Regions from separate parts of the Streptomyces sp. NPDC052023 genome, predicted to be linked through region 2. Evidence: riboswitches for the same ligand, from Rfam matches in the RefSeq annotation. Region 2 holds a riboswitch; the other holds the start of a gene.
The links. A riboswitch is a leader RNA that binds a small molecule or an ion and turns the genes downstream of it on or off. The one in region 2 is predicted to bind cyclic di-AMP.
Positions count from the first base shown of each region.

Region 1 (7,380 bases), on a different contig from region 2:
GTCATCGGCAGGGAGCTGCGTGAGGTCGTCGAGGAGGAGGTCCCGGCGCGGGCCCTGATGGGCGCCTACCGGCTCCCGCACGACGGCACACGCGCGTGCGACGCGGCCGATGTCGCGCTCACCATCCTCGGCGGCGGCGAGTCGTCCCGCCTGTACAACCGGCTGGTACGACGGGACCGTACCGCCGTCGCGGCCGGGTTCGGCCTGCTGCGGCTGGCCGGAGCGCCCTCCCTGGGGTGGCTGGACGTGAAGACGTCCGGGGACGTCGAGGTGCCGGTCATCGAGGCGGCCATCGACGAGGAGCTCACCCGGTTCGCCGAGGAGGGCCCGACGGCCGAGGAAATGGAACGCGCGCAGGCCCTGTTGGAGCGCGAGTGGCTGGACCGGCTCGGCACGGTCGCCAGCCGCGCCGACGAACTCTGCAGGTACGCGGTGCTGTTCGGCGACCCCAAGCTCGCCTTCACCGCCGTGCGGCGCGTCCTGGAGGTGACGGCCGAGGAGGTCCAGGAGGTCGCCAAGGCACGCCTGCGGCCCGACAACCGCGCGGTACTCGTCTACGAGCCCACGGCCACCGAAGCCGGCGAGACCGACGCAGACGACGACACCGACGCCGCGCCGGCCGCCGCCGGCGACGACACCGAGGAGGCGGCCAAGTGACCGAGCTCGCCACGATGGACTTCCACCCCCAGCCGCAGGCGGGCGAGGCCCGCCCCTGGGCGTTCCCGGCCCCCACGCGCGGGGCGCTGGACAACGGCTTGACGGTGCTGCGCTGCCACCGGCCCGGCCAGCAGGTCGTCGCCGTGGAGGTGCTGCTGGACGCGCCTTTGGAGGCCGAGCCGGCCGGCCTGGACGGCGTCGCCACGATCATGGCGCGGGCCTTCTCCGAGGGCACCGACAAGCACTCCGCCGAGGAGTTCGCGGCCGAGCTGGAGCGCTGCGGCGCCACCCTGGACTCGCACGCGGACCACCCCGGGGTCCGGCTGAGCCTGGAGGTGCCGGTCTCCCGCCTGCCCAAGGCCCTCGGCCTGCTGGCCGACGCCCTCAGGGCTCCCGCGTTCGCCGACAGCGAGGTCGAGCGGCTGGTCCGCAACCGCCTCGACGAGATCCCGCACGAGCTGGCCAACCCGGCCCGGCGGGCCGCCAAGGAGCTCTCCAAGGAGCTGTTCCCGGCGGCCTCGCGCATGTCCCGGCCGCGCCAGGGCACCGAGGAGACGGTCGCGAAGATCGACTCCGCCGCCGTACGCGCCTTCTACGAGCGGCACGTCCGCCCCGCCACGGCCACCGCCGTGGTCGTCGGCGACCTCACGGGCGTGGACCTCGACGCACTGCTCGGCGAGACCCTGGGCGCCTGGAGCGGCTCCCAGGCGCAGCCGCGCCCCGTGCCGCCGGTGACCGCCGACGACACCGGCCGCGTGGTGATCGTGGACCGTCCCGGAGCGGTCCAGACCCAGCTGCTGATCGGCCGGGTCGGTCCCGACCGGCACGACCGCGTATGGGCGGCCCAGGTGCTCGGCACGTACTGCCTGGGCGGCACCCTCACCTCCCGCCTGGACCGCGTCCTGCGCGAGGAGAAGGGCTACACCTACGGGGTGCGCTCGTTCGGCCAGGTACTGCGTTCCGCTCCCGACGGCAGCGGTGCCGCCATGCTCGCCATCAGCGGCTCCGTGGACACGCCGAACACCGGCCCCGCGCTGGAGGACCTCTGGACGGTGCTGCGCACGCTCGCCGCGGACGGCCTCACGGACGCCGAGCGGGACGTCGCCGTGCAGAACCTCGTCGGTGTGGCGCCGCTGAAGTACGAGACCGCCGCGGCCGTTGCGGGGACCCTCGCCGACCAGGTCGAGCAGCACCTGCCCGACGACTACCAGGCGAGGCTGTACCAGCAGCTCGCCGCCACGGGGACCGTCGAGGCCACCGCGGCGGTCGTCAGCGCCTTCCCGGCAGACCGGCTGGTGACGGTCCTCGTCGGTGACGCGGCGCAGATCAAGGAGCCCGTCGAGGCCCTCGGCATCGGTGAAGTCACCGTCGTGGCGGCCGAGTAGAGGCCGCGGAGGGCACGCGCGCGCAGGGGCCCTGGTGACGGATGCGTCACCAGGGCCCCTCTATGTCCGGATTGGGGCGGAGGTTGCCTGTCTGACCTGTGGGATGCGCTACAAACGCCGGATTGCGTTTGGGGATTGAAAGATGTCCCGCTTAGCGTCATCCGGGCTGTCCGTCAGGCAGTGCGCCGCACCCGCGGCACCGGACAGTCATCGCCGAGTCCCCGTACGGCGCGAGCCAGGGGAGCCGGGGACCCAACCATGAAGTCCCTGGGGTGAATCGGACGCCCGCGCGCCCAGCGAGGGAGTCCGTAGGAGACCTTCCTGCTCCGAACCCGTCAGCTAACCCGGTAGGCGAGAGGGAAGGAAAGGACCAGCCACCACATGGCGTTCACGCGCGCCACCGGGAAGCATCGCCGTCCCAGCCGGATGAAGCGCACCACCGCCCGCGCGGCGGGTGTCGCGGCGCTCACCACCACCGGTGTCATCGGCACCCTGGCCGCTCCCGCGCTCGCCGCCGAGCCCGCGGCCGAGCAGACCGGCCTGCTCCCGGTCATCACCATCGGCGACTCGGTCGCCGAGCAGATAGACGCCCAGGCCGCCGCCCAGAAGCAGGCCGCCGCGGAGAAGAAGGCCGAGGCCGCCGCGAAGAAGCGGGCGGAGGAGCGGGCCGAGGAGGCGCGCGAGGCCAAGGAGCGCGCCGCCCGCGAGGCCGAGCGCAAGCGCCTCAACACCTACGTGGCGCCGATCAGCGGCTCCTACGTCTCCACCGGCTACCGGTCCGGCGGCGCGCTGTGGTCCTCCGGCAGCCACACGGGTGTCGACTTCCACGCCGCGAGCGGCACGCCCGTGCACGCGGTCGGCTCCGGCACCGTGGTCGAGGCCGGCTGGGGCGGGGCGTACGGCAATCAAGTCGTGATCAAGATGAACGACGGTACGTACACCCAGTACGGTCACCTGTCGTCCATCGCGGTCTCGGTGGGCCAGACGGTCACCCCGGGGCAGCAGATCGCCCTGTCCGGCGCCACCGGCAACGTCACCGGAGCGCACCTGCACTTCGAGGCCCGCACGACGGCCGAGTACGGCACGGACATCGACCCGGTCGCCTACCTCCGCTCGCACGGCGTCGGCGTCTGACGGCGCATCGCCCCGCTTCCCGCGGCCCCGGCTCCCTGAGCCGGGGCTTTCGGCGTTTCGTGCGCCGGTATGTCCAAAAGATATCCATGGATTCCGGCCCGCCATCGGAAATCCCGGCCCATTGCAATAGAGTCACGGAACACACGTCAGTCGTCGACGTTGCACGGGGATTAAGGCGGAGGTCGGTCATGCGTATTCCGGCGCATTCGGTGTGCACGGCCATCCGGGACGACATCGTCGCGGGTGTCTACGAGCGGGGCGGCCGGCTCACCGAGGAACTCCTCGCCCGCCGCTACGGAGTCTCGCGCGTCCCCGTTCGCGAGGCCCTGCGCACGCTGGAGGCGGAGGGCTTCGTGGTGACCCGGCGGCACGCGGGCGCGTGCGTGGCGGAACCGACGGAGCAGGAGGCCGCCGACCTGCTGGAGATGCGCCTGCTGCTGGAACCGCTCGGTGCCGCGCGGGCCGCGCAGCGGCGCACCGAGGCCCATCTGAAGGTGCTGCGCGGCCTGGTCAGACTGGGCCAGGACCGTGCCAGGCGGGGTGGCAGCGAGGATCTGCGCTCGCTGGGCGGCTGGTTTCACGAGACGCTCGCCCAGGCCTCCGGCAGCCCCGCCCTGATCGCGATGCTGACCCAGCTGCGACACAAGATCGCCTGGATGTACGCCGTGGAGGCGCCTGTCAGCCCCGCGGAGTCCTGGACGGAGCACGGTGCGATCGTGGACGCGGTGGCGCGCGGCGACGGTGAGCGGGCGCGGGCGGTCACGGCGCTGCACGCCGAGCGTGCGACCGGCGCGCACCGGCTCCGCTTCCCCGGAAAAGGTGATCGCGCGGACCGTGTGAGGACTTCGCAACATGCCGTAAACATGTCGGGCCTACGGCATTAACACGAGCACCGTATACAAAGAAGCGAAATCCTGCGGCGGCGCCTTTTTGCTGCCCTTTTCGGCGTTCCCGGAATTATTGACGAGCCGAGTTGCGAAAACGCGGGCGAGCGGGCCGGAATACGGCTGAAGCCGCGCCGCCCGGAAAGGGCGACGCGGCTTCAGGAATGCCGTCAGCGGGTCAGACGGTCTCGGGAAGCTCCTCGAGGCCCTCGGCGACCAGCTTGGCCAGACGGTCGAGCGCGGCGTCCGCGCCCTCGGCGTCGGAAGCCAGGACGATCTCCTCGCCACCCTGGGCGCCCAGCCCCAGGACGGCCAGCATGGAGGCCGCGTTGACGGGGTTGCCGCCCGCCTTGGCGATCGTCACCGGGACGCCTGCGGCCGTGGCGGCTCGGACGAAGATGGAGGCGGGGCGGGCGTGGAGACCCTCGGCCCAGCCGACGTTGACGCGGCGCTCAGCCATGTGATGCTGCCCTTCAGGTGTTCAGGGTTGTCTAGACCAGTTTCCCATATCGTGAAGCATGCCCGGACGGGCCCGTGTCCCGTCCGGGGAGCGAGCCGGACCGCGGCCTCGGTCCGGTCGGCATCCCTCCACAGACTGCCTCGCGCCGATGTCGTACGCGAGCCGTACTCTGGGGCCCATGCAGAGCCCGTCGGACCGGCACGAGTACCCCGCCCACTGGGAGGCCGACGTGGTGCTGCGCGACGGCGGCACCGCGCGCATCCGGCCCATCACCGTCGACGACGCCGAGCGCCTGGTCAGCTTCTACGAGCAGGTCTCGGACGAGTCGAAGTACTACCGCTTCTTCGCGCCCTACCCGCGCCTGTCCGCCAAGGACGTCCACCGCTTCACGCACCACGACTTCGTGGACCGGGTGGGACTCGCGGCCACCATCGGCGGCGAGTTCATTGCCACCGTACGCTACGACCGCATCGGCGCCGACGGCATGCCCGCGTCCGCGCCCGCCGACGAGGCGGAGGTCGCCTTCCTGGTGCAGGACGCCCACCAAGGGCGCGGTGTCGCCTCGACGCTGCTGGAGCACATCGGCGCCGTCGCCCGCGAGCGCGGCATCCGCCGCTTCGCCGCCGAGGTGCTGCCCTCCAACACCAAGATGATCAAGGTGTTCACGGACGCCGGGTACACCCAGAAGCGCAGTTTCGAGGACGGTGTCGTACGCCTGGAGTTCGACCTCGAGCCCACCGACCGCTCGCTCGCGGTGCAACGCGCGCGGGAGCAGCGCGCGGAGGGACGGTCGGTACGGCGGCTGCTGACGCCCGGCTCGATCGCCGTCGTCGGCACCGGACGCACGCCCGGGGGCGTCGGCCGCAGCGTGCTCGGCAACATCCGGGAAGCCGGGTTCACCGGCCGCCTGTACGCCGTCAACAGGGCGCTCGGCGAAGGGCAGAAGGAGCTCGACGGGGTCCCGGCATACCGCTCGGTGCGGGACATCGACGAGCCCGTGGACCTCGCCGTGGTGGCGGTGCCCGCGGAGCACGTGCCCGAGGTGGTCGCCGAATGCGGGGAGCACGGGGTGCAGGGGCTCGTCGTGGTCTCCGCCGGGTACGCCGAGAGCGGGCCCGACGGACGTGAGCGCCAGCGTGAGCTCGTGCGGCACGCGCGCGCGTACGGCATGCGGATCATCGGGCCGAACACCTTCGGGATCATCAACACCTCCCCGGAGGTGCGGCTCAACGCCTCGCTGGCACCGGAGATGCCGCGGCCCGGGCGGATCGGGCTGTTCGCGCAGTCCGGGGCGATCGGCATCGCGCTGCTGTCCCGGCTGCACCGGCGCGGCGGCGGCGTCACGGGGGACACGGGCGTGTCGACGTTCGTCTCCTCCGGCAACCGCGCGGACGTCTCCGGCAACGACCTGATCCAGTACTGGTACGACGATCCGGACACCGACGTCGTCCTGATGTACCTGGAGTCCATCGGCAACCCGCGCAAGTTCACCCGCCTCGCGCGCAGGACGGCGGCGGCGAAGCCGCTCGTCGTGGTCCAGGGCGCGCGCCACGGGGGAGCGGCACCGCAGGGACACGCGGTACGGGCGACGCGGCTGCCGTACGCCACCGTGTCCGCGCTGCTGGGGCAGGCCGGCGTGATCCGGGTCGACACGATCACCGAGCTGGTGGACGCCGGGCTGCTGCTCGCGCGCCAGCCGCTGCCCGCGGGGCCACGCGTGGCGATCGTGGGGAACTCCGAGTCGCTGGGGCTGCTCACGTACGACGCCTGTCTGACCGAAGGGCTGCGGCCCCAGGCTCCGCTGGACCTCACCACCGCGGCCTCGCCGGAGGACTTCCGCCAGGCGCTGACGCGGGCGCTGGCGGACGACACGTGTGACGCCGTCGTGGTGACCGCGATACCGATGGTGGGGGAGGGGACGGCGGGGGACGCGGCGCTGGCGGAGGCACTGAGGTCGGGCGCGGCGGCGGTTCCCGCGAAGCCGGTGCTGGTGGTGCACGTGGAGCTGGGCGGACTCGCGGACGCGCTCTCCGCGGCGGCCAGCACGGCACCGCAGGCGGCACCGGCGGGCGGGGAGGCTCCTCCGCCCCTGCGCCCGGCCGAACGACAGCCTGCGCCCGGTGCGGGCGCGGGTGCGGACTCGGGCGGGCCGGCTCCCGCGCGCGTCGGGCCACCGGAGCGATGGACGCCGTCGTCACCCCGAGCAGGCAGCTCCACGGACCCGTCGCCGTCGTCCGCCGGGCCGGGTATGTCCCCGGACCGATGGACGCCGTCGTCCGCCGGGCCGGGTACGCCCCCGGACCGATGGACGCCGTCGTCCGCCGGGCCGGGTACGCCCCCGGACCGATGGACGCCGTCGTCCCCCAGGCCAGGTACGCCTCCGGAGCCGCAGGCCGCGCAGGACGCCGGCGGTGTCGAAGCGACCGCCGCCCCCGCGGGCTCCCGGCTCATCCCCGCCTACCCCGCCGCCGAACGCGCCGTGCGCGCGCTCGCCCAGGCCGTCAAGTACGGGCAGTGGCGGCGGGAGGCCGCCGACCCCGGGAAGGTGCCCGAGTACGACGACATCGACGAGAAGGGAGCGGCGAAGCTGATCGGCGGGCTGCTCGCGCGCGGGCAGGGACTCACGCTCGGCATGGAGGAGACGTGCGAGCTGCTGCGCCGGTACGGCATCCACGTGCACCGCGCCCTGCCCGCCCCCACCCCCGACGAGGCGGCGGCAGCCGCCCGTGCCCTCGGCTACCCCGTCGCCCTCAAGGCCACGGCCCCGCACCTGCGCCACCGCGCCGACCTCGGCGGTGTCCGGCTCGACCTCGCGGACGAGAGCCAACTGCGGCGGGCGTTCGCCGAGTTGACGGATCTG
Region 1 is NZ_JBIUBW010000016.1:118,013-125,392, forward strand. It holds gene ACIHCM_RS27405 (M16 family metallopeptidase) at 1-657, shown strand, start outside; gene ACIHCM_RS27410 (M16 family metallopeptidase) at 654-2,042, shown strand; cyclic di-AMP (ydaO/yuaA leader) riboswitch at 2,244-2,411, shown strand; gene ACIHCM_RS27415 (M23 family metallopeptidase) at 2,424-3,176, shown strand; gene ACIHCM_RS27420 (GntR family transcriptional regulator) at 3,365-4,060, shown strand; gene ACIHCM_RS27425 (HPr family phosphocarrier protein) at 4,239-4,520, opposite strand; gene ACIHCM_RS27430 (GNAT family N-acetyltransferase) at 4,699-7,380, shown strand, end outside.
Region 1: another riboswitch for cyclic di-AMP. It lies ahead of ACIHCM_RS27415 (M23 family metallopeptidase); the one in region 2 lies ahead of ACIHCM_RS07540 (LysM peptidoglycan-binding domain-containing M23 family metallopeptidase).

Region 2 (7,380 bases):
CGGCGCTGCGGCGCGCGAAGCGCTTCCACGGGCCGGTGCTGGTGCACTGCCTCACCGAGAAGGGGCGTGGCTACGAACCCGCCCTCGCGCACGAGGAGGACCACTTCCACACCGTCGGTGTGATGGACCCGCTGACCTGCGAGCCGCTGGCTCCCGCGGGCGCGCCGTCCTGGACCTCGGTGTTCGGGGACGAGATCGTGAGGATCGGGGAGGAGCGGGAGGACGTCGTGGCGATCACGGCGGCCATGCTGCACCCGGTGGGACTGGGCAGGTTCGCGGAGCGCTTCCCGGACCGCGTGTGGGACGTCGGGATCGCCGAGCAGCACGCCGCCGTCTCCGCGGCCGGTCTCGCCACCGGCGGACTGCACCCGGTCGTCGCCGTCTACGCCACCTTCCTCAACCGCGCCTTCGACCAGCTCCTGATGGACGTGGCGCTGCACCGCTGCGGGGTGACCTTCGTCCTGGACCGGGCCGGGGTGACCGGAGTCGACGGGGCCTCGCACAACGGCATGTGGGACATGTCGATCCTCCAGGTCGTGCCCGGGCTGCGGATCGCGGCGCCGCGTGACGCCGACCAGCTGCGGGCGCAGCTACGGGAGGCGGTCGCCGTCGACGACGCGCCCACGCTGGTGCGGTTCCCCAAGGAGTCCGTGGGGCCGCGCGTCCCGGCGGTCGACCGGGTGGGCGGCATCGACGTACTGCACCGGGCCGGGGCACCCGAGGTGCTGTTCGTCGCGGTGGGCGTGATGGCGCCGGTGTGCCTGCAGGCCGCCGAGCTGCTCCAGGCCCGGGGGATCGGCTGCACGGTGGTGGACCCACGGTGGGTCAAGCCCGTGGACCCCGCGCTGCCCGGCCTGGCCGCCGAGCACCGGCTGGTGGCCGTGGTCGAGGACAACAGCCGGGCGGCGGGGGTCGGTGCCGCCGTGGCGCTGGCGCTGGGCGACGCCGACGTGGATGTGCCGGTCCGGAGGTTCGGCATCCCGGAGCAGTTCCTGGCGCACGCCAAGCGGGGTGAGGTACTCGCCGACATCGGTCTCACACCGGTCGAGATCGCCGGGCGGATCGGCGCGAGCCTTGCCGTACGCCAGGAGCGGTCCCGGCAGGGCGCCGGTGCCGGCCGGGAGCGCGCCGCACCGCAGCAGCCCTCCAGGGGGGCCGTCGTACCGGTGCCGGAGCAGCCCACCAGGGCGACCGCCGCCGGGGAACCGCTGTCCAAGGAGACCCACCCATGACCACCGCGGAACCCGCCACCCCAGCGCCGGAGCCGGTGCCCGGCGGCGCCTTCGACCTCGGCGCGCTGCTCGCCGAGCGCGGGGCCGAGCGCTACGAACTGCACGCCCGGCACCTCAACCACCAGCTGCCGCGCATGCTGCACACCATCGGCTTCGACAAGGTCTACGTGCGGGCCGAGGGCGCCTACTTCTGGGACGCGGACGGCGGCGACTACCTGGACATGCTGGCCGGCTTCGGGGTGATGGGCCTGGGGCGCCATCACCCCGTCGTCCGCAAGGCCCTGCACGACGTCCTGGACGCGCAGCTCGCCGACCTCACCCGGTTCGACTGCCAGCCGCTGCCCGGACTGCTCGCCGAGCGGCTGCTCGCCCACAGCCCGCACCTGGACCGGGTGTTCTTCGGCAACAGCGGCACGGAGGCGGTGGAGACCGCGCTGAAGTTCGCCCGGTTCGTCACCGGCCGGCCCAGGGTCCTGTACTGCGCGCACGCCTTCCACGGCCTGACCACCGGCTCACTGTCCGTGAACGGCGAGTCGGGCTTCCGGGACGGTTTCGCCCCCCTGCTGCCGGACACCGCGGTGGCGCTCGGCGATCTCGACGCGCTGGCACGGGAGCTGAAGAAGGGCGACGTCGCCGCGCTGATCGTGGAACCGATCCAGGGCAAGGGCGTGCACGAGGCCCCGCCCGGCTACCTGCGGGCCGCGCAGGAGCTGCTGCACCGGCACAAGGCGCTGCTCATCGCGGACGAGGTGCAGACGGGCCTGGGCCGCACCGGCGACTTCTACGCGTACCAGCACGAGGAGGGCGTCGAGCCCGACCTGGTCTGCGTCGCGAAGGCACTCTCCGGCGGATATGTGCCGGTGGGTGCCACGCTCGGCAAGGACTGGATCTTCAAGAAGGTCTACTCGTCGATGGACCGGGTGCTGGTCCACTCGGCCAGCTTCGGCTCCAACGCCCAGGCCATGGCGGCCGGTCTCGCGGTGCTGTCCGTCATGGAGAGCGAGCGGGTCGTCGCGGGCGCCCGTGCCACGGGCGACCTGCTCAGGTCCCGGCTGGCCGCGCTGGTCGGCAAGTACGAACTGCTCGCGGACGTGCGTGGCCGTGGACTGATGATCGGCATCGAGTTCGGCCGGCCCCGGTCGCTGAAGCTGCGCAGCCGCTGGGCCATGCTCCAGGCCGCACGCAAGGGGCTCTTCGCGCAGATGGTCGTCGTCCCGCTGCTCCAGCGGCACCGGATCCTCACCCAGGTCTCCGGCGACCACCTGGAGGTGATCAAGCTGATCCCACCGCTGATCATCGGGGAGCGGGAGGTGGACCGGTTCGTGGAGGCCTTCACGGCCGTGATGGACGAGGCGCACAGCGGCGGCGGACTGATGTGGGACTTCGGCAGGACGCTCGTGAAGCAGGCGGTGGCCCACCGCTGACGCCGGGGGGTTCGGCGGGCCTTGCCTCTGAGGCAAACAATTTGCCCCTGAGGCAATCGTCCGGCTGAATGGAGCCATGAGCTCCTCTTCCGAGCCCGGGGCCGAGCCGGCCGTGTCGCTGCCGGCCGTCGCCCCGCAACTCCGCGAACTGCGCCGGCGCGCCTCCCTCACCCTGGAGGCCGCCGCTCGCTCGGCCGGGCTCTCGCCCGCCCATCTGTCCCGGCTGGAGACCGGGCAGCGCCAGCCGTCGCTGCCGATGCTGCTGGCCCTCGCCCGTATCTACGGTACGACCGTCTCGGAGCTGCTCGGCGAGACGGTCGCCGACCGGGACGCCGTCGTGCGGGCCGCCGACATGGAGCCGAGCGGCGCCGGCGGCTGGACGTACTGGCAGGCGGGCGCCTCCGGGCGGGGCATGCAGGCCCTGCGGGTGCATGTGCCCTACGGCTCGCAGGGCGACATCGTGCGGGTGCACGCCGGTGAGGAGTGGCTGTACGTCCTCCAGGGACGGCTGCGGCTGCGCCTCGGGGATGCCGCGCACCGGCTCGGCCCGGGCGACAGCGCCCACTTCGACTCCCTGACCCCGCACCGCATCGCCGCCGAGGACCCGGGCGGGGTCGACCTCCTCTTCGTCCACACCCTGCTGCAGAGCCCCACGGCCGCGCTCTGCCTCGGCCCTACCACGGGAGACATGCCATGAGAGACACCGAGGGGAAGATTCCCCGGGGTATCTGGGTCCGGTTCGTCATCTACCTCGTGGCGGGACACCTCTTCGCCGGCTTCCTCTATCTGCTTTTCGAGGTCGGCGCCAAGTAGAGGTCAGTCGAGCAGGCGCTCGCGCAGTCGTTCCCGGGTCCCGGGGGCTACGCCGAGCCCCTGCGCCAGGTAGGTGTCGACGTCGCCCCAGGTCTCCTCGACGGTCTCGAACGCCGCCGTCAGATACTCGGCGCGCGCGTCGAAGAGCGGGCTGAGCAGCTCCATGACCTCCGGGGAGTACGCCGAGGCGGAGCTGCCGCCCCGGTGCACCTTGTAGCGGCGGTGCTTGGCGTTGGACTCCAGGTAGTCGGCGAGGATCGCCTCGCGCTCCACACCCAGCGCGAGCAGCGTGACGGCGATCGACAGCCCGGCGCGGTCCTTGCCCGCCGCGCAGTGCATCAGCGCGGGGACGCTGTCCTCGGCGATCGCGTGCAGCACCTGGGAGTGCTCGGCGGTGCGCTCCTTGACGATCATGCGGTACGAGGTGACCATCCGGTCCGCGGCCCTGCCGTCGGCCAGGACCTCCCGCAGCTGCTCCACGTCGCCGTCCCGGACCATCTTCCAGAACTCCGCGCCGTCCGCCGGGTCGGACAGCGGCAGGTTGACGTTGCGCACACCCGGCAGCTCGATGTCCGGGCCCTCCAGCCTCTGGTCCGCGGCGTTACGGAAGTCGAAGATCGTGTGCAGCCCCAGTGAGGCGAGGAACGTGGCGTCCTGCGCGGTCGCGTGGGCGAGGTGGCCGCTGCGGAACAGCACTCCCTGCCGCACCCTGCGCCCGTCCACCGTCGGCAGTCCGCCCACGTCACGGAAGTTGCGCACTCCGGCCAGTTCGGGCTCGGTCGACGGCACGTGCTGCGTCACGGGGGCTCCCTCCCATCGGCCCCGTCGGCGCGGCTCGTCGACGGGCACGTCTTGACGATACGACACGGATTTCCCCGGCCATGAGTTGTCCTGAGGCGGTCAGGGGAGCACGAACTGCGCCCGCGAGCCGTACACCCGACAGCGCTGTACCAATGTGGCGAATCGGGCGAAATGCGCGGGATGTCTTCATGGTGCGACGGGGGCCGCATCCTGAACCGGGTGTGACTGTTTTTCCTCCAAGAATCCCATCTAGGCTGTCTGTCCGAATTAGGCCCTTCTTTCCAACTCTCTCTCAAATAAGGAAACCTGGAGCAGGGTCACGTGAGCAGCGTCATATCCGTGACCGAGCGTCGTTTGTCATGCATGTGTAATTCACGTGCCTTTTAAGGGCGTTTACGGAAATCACACGCTCTCCGATGCACGGAGTGTGACCGGAATTCGGGTGAACGGATCACGAAAACGGCGTTCCGGCGGAACCTCTTGCTTGTCCCGTTGCGTCGCGGTCGCTTACGTTCCACACCGATCCGGGCGGACGCCTAATCCTGCCGCCGCCCGGTGCCCGCGCAAACCCACCCGTGTTCGGCAGGAGCGGGGGACCCACAGGTAGTTGCCTGTTCCGGTTCCCGGAACGGCTCGGGGTAAAGCCTCGTCCCGACGCGGCCGGACATCTCCAGTCCGCACCCGACAGCTCACCTCGCAGGCGCCGGAGAGGAATTCGCCATGCCCGCGAAGGGTAAGCACCGCCGTCCGAAGACCCAGCGCTTCACCCGTTCCATCGCCGTCGCCGGAACCGGTGGCGCCGCACTCGCCCTCCCGCTGATGGGGGCCGCCGGCGCCCACGCCGCCACCCCCCAGTCCGCCGCGGAGAAGGCCGTTCAGTCGGTCCCGGTCCAAAAGACGGCAGTGCAGCAGCAGTCCGCCGAAAAGCAGTCCACCGCCAAGAAGGCCGGTGTGCGGACGTATTCGGTGAAGGTCGGCGACTACCTCTCGAAGATCGCCGACGAGCAGAACGTCAGCGGTGGCTGGCAGCGGCTCTACGAGGACAACCGTGAGGCGGTGGGTCAGGACCCGTCGCTCATCCACCCCGGTCTGAAGCTCACGATCGGCGCGAAGGCAGCGGCGAGCGGCGGTAAGCAGCCGACCGCGCCGTCCGCCGCCGCTCCCTCCGCCCCGGCCGCATCGCCGGCCACGACCGAGGCGTCGCAGTCCTCGAACGCGTCCGAAGCCGCGGCGAACACGTCCGAGGCCCCGGCCTCCACCCAGGCCGCGGAGACCGCCACCTCCACCGGCTTCTCCGCCCCCGTGGACGGCGCCGGCGTCGGTACCGCCTACCGCGTGGCAGGCAGCATGTGGTCCAGCGGCTACCACACGGGCGTCGACTTCGCCGCCGCGACCGGCACCCCGCTGAAGGCCGTCGGCGCGGGCACGGTCGTCTCCGCGGGCTGGGCCGGCGCGTACGGAAACCAGGTCGTCATCAAGCTCGCCGACGGCTACTACGCCCAGTACGCCCACCTGTCCTCGCTCTCCGTCGCCAGCGGCCAGAGCGTGACCGCGGGCCAGCAGATCGGCCTCTCCGGTTCGACCGGCAACTCCACGGGCCCGCACCTGCACTTCGAGATCCGCACCACGCCGGACTACGGCTCGGACGTCGACCCGGTCGCCTACCTCGCCTCCAAGGGCGTCTCGATCGGCTGACGCACGCGCCGCTCACGCCACCGAAGGCCGGACCCCGATCCCCGGGTCCGGCCTTCGGTGCGTTCGGTGCCTGCGGTCGTTGCGGGCCTACGGCGTTATTCCGCAGTTGACCAATCCTTTGGCCGTGGCCTTTCTCACCGTCCGTCAACCCCTTCCTACGGTCGCGTAGGTCACATTCGAAGGGGAATCATGTCCCGACGTGGCAGACGATTCGAAGAGTGACAGCAGATCAGTGATCGGGTCGTACGTGGCGGTGGGGGACAGCTTCACCGAGGGCGTCGGCGACCCCGGCCCCGACGGGGCGTTCGTCGGCTGGGCCGACCGGTTCGCCGTACTGCTCGCGGACCGCCGTCCCGAGGGCGACTTCCAGTACACCAATCTCGCCGTGCGCGGCAGGCTGCTCGACCAGATCGTGGCGGAACAGATCCCGAGGGCCGTCGAACTCAGGCCGGACCTGGTGTCGTTCTGCGCCGGCGGCAACGACATCATCCGCCCGGGCACCGACCCCGACGACGTGGCCGAGCGCTTCGAGACGGCGGTCGCCGCGCTGACCGCCGCCGTCGGCACCGTCCTGGTGACGACCGGTTTCGACACCCGGGGCGTCCCCGTGCTCAGGCATCTGCGCGGCAAGATCGCCACCTACAACGGCCATGTGCGGGCCATCGCCGACCGGTACGGCTGCCCGGTGCTCGACCTGTGGTCGCTCAAGTCCGTCCAGGACCGCCGAGCGTGGGACCACGACCGGCTGCACCTGTCTCCCGAGGGGCACACGCGGGTGGCGCTGCGCGCCGGTCAGGCCCTACGCCTCGCCGTCCCCGCCGACCCGGAGCAGCCCTGGCCGCCGCTTCCGCCGCGGGGCACCCTCGACGTGCGCCGGGACGACGTGTACTGGGCGCGTGAGTACCTGGTGCCGTGGATCGGCCGGCGGCTGCGCGGTCAGTCCTCCGGCGACCACGTCACGGCCAAGGGCATGCTGTCGCCGGACGACATCAAGATGCGGATCGCGTCGGTGGCTTGAGGCGTTCGGTGCACAGGGCGACGGATCGCCGGCGGCTCAGCGCCGCCCGGCCGCCGGCACCTCCGTCAGCCCCAGCTCCCGGGCCAGCGCCTCGTCCACCCACTCCTGGGCACGCGCGCGGGAGACCGCTCCCGCGTAGGACGTGATCTGCACGGCCAGCCCGTCGAGCAGGGCGGTCAGGCGCAGGGCCGAGCCCATGGGGTCCGGGCAGTGGAACTCGCCGGCCGCCACACCCTCGGCGATGACCTCGGCGATCGCCGCCTTCCACCGCTTGTCGAGGTCCCGGGTGACCTCCCGCAGCGCGGGCTCGCGCAGCGCCGCCGCCCAGCCCTCGATCCACAGCCGCCAGCCCTTGGCCGGGCCTGTCGGCGCGTACCAGCGCACCGCCGACCGCAGC
Region 2 is NZ_JBIUBW010000003.1:1,113-8,492, forward strand. It holds gene dxs (1-deoxy-D-xylulose-5-phosphate synthase) at 1-1,232, shown strand, start outside; gene ACIHCM_RS07520 (aspartate aminotransferase family protein) at 1,229-2,656, shown strand; gene ACIHCM_RS07525 (helix-turn-helix domain-containing protein) at 2,733-3,353, shown strand; gene ACIHCM_RS07530 (DUF6126 family protein) at 3,350-3,469, shown strand; gene ACIHCM_RS07535 (tyrosine-protein phosphatase) at 3,473-4,270, opposite strand; cyclic di-AMP (ydaO/yuaA leader) riboswitch at 4,831-4,986, shown strand; gene ACIHCM_RS07540 (LysM peptidoglycan-binding domain-containing M23 family metallopeptidase) at 4,991-5,965, shown strand; gene ACIHCM_RS07545 (SGNH/GDSL hydrolase family protein) at 6,198-6,983, shown strand; gene ACIHCM_RS07550 (TetR family transcriptional regulator C-terminal domain-containing protein) at 7,020-7,380, opposite strand, start outside.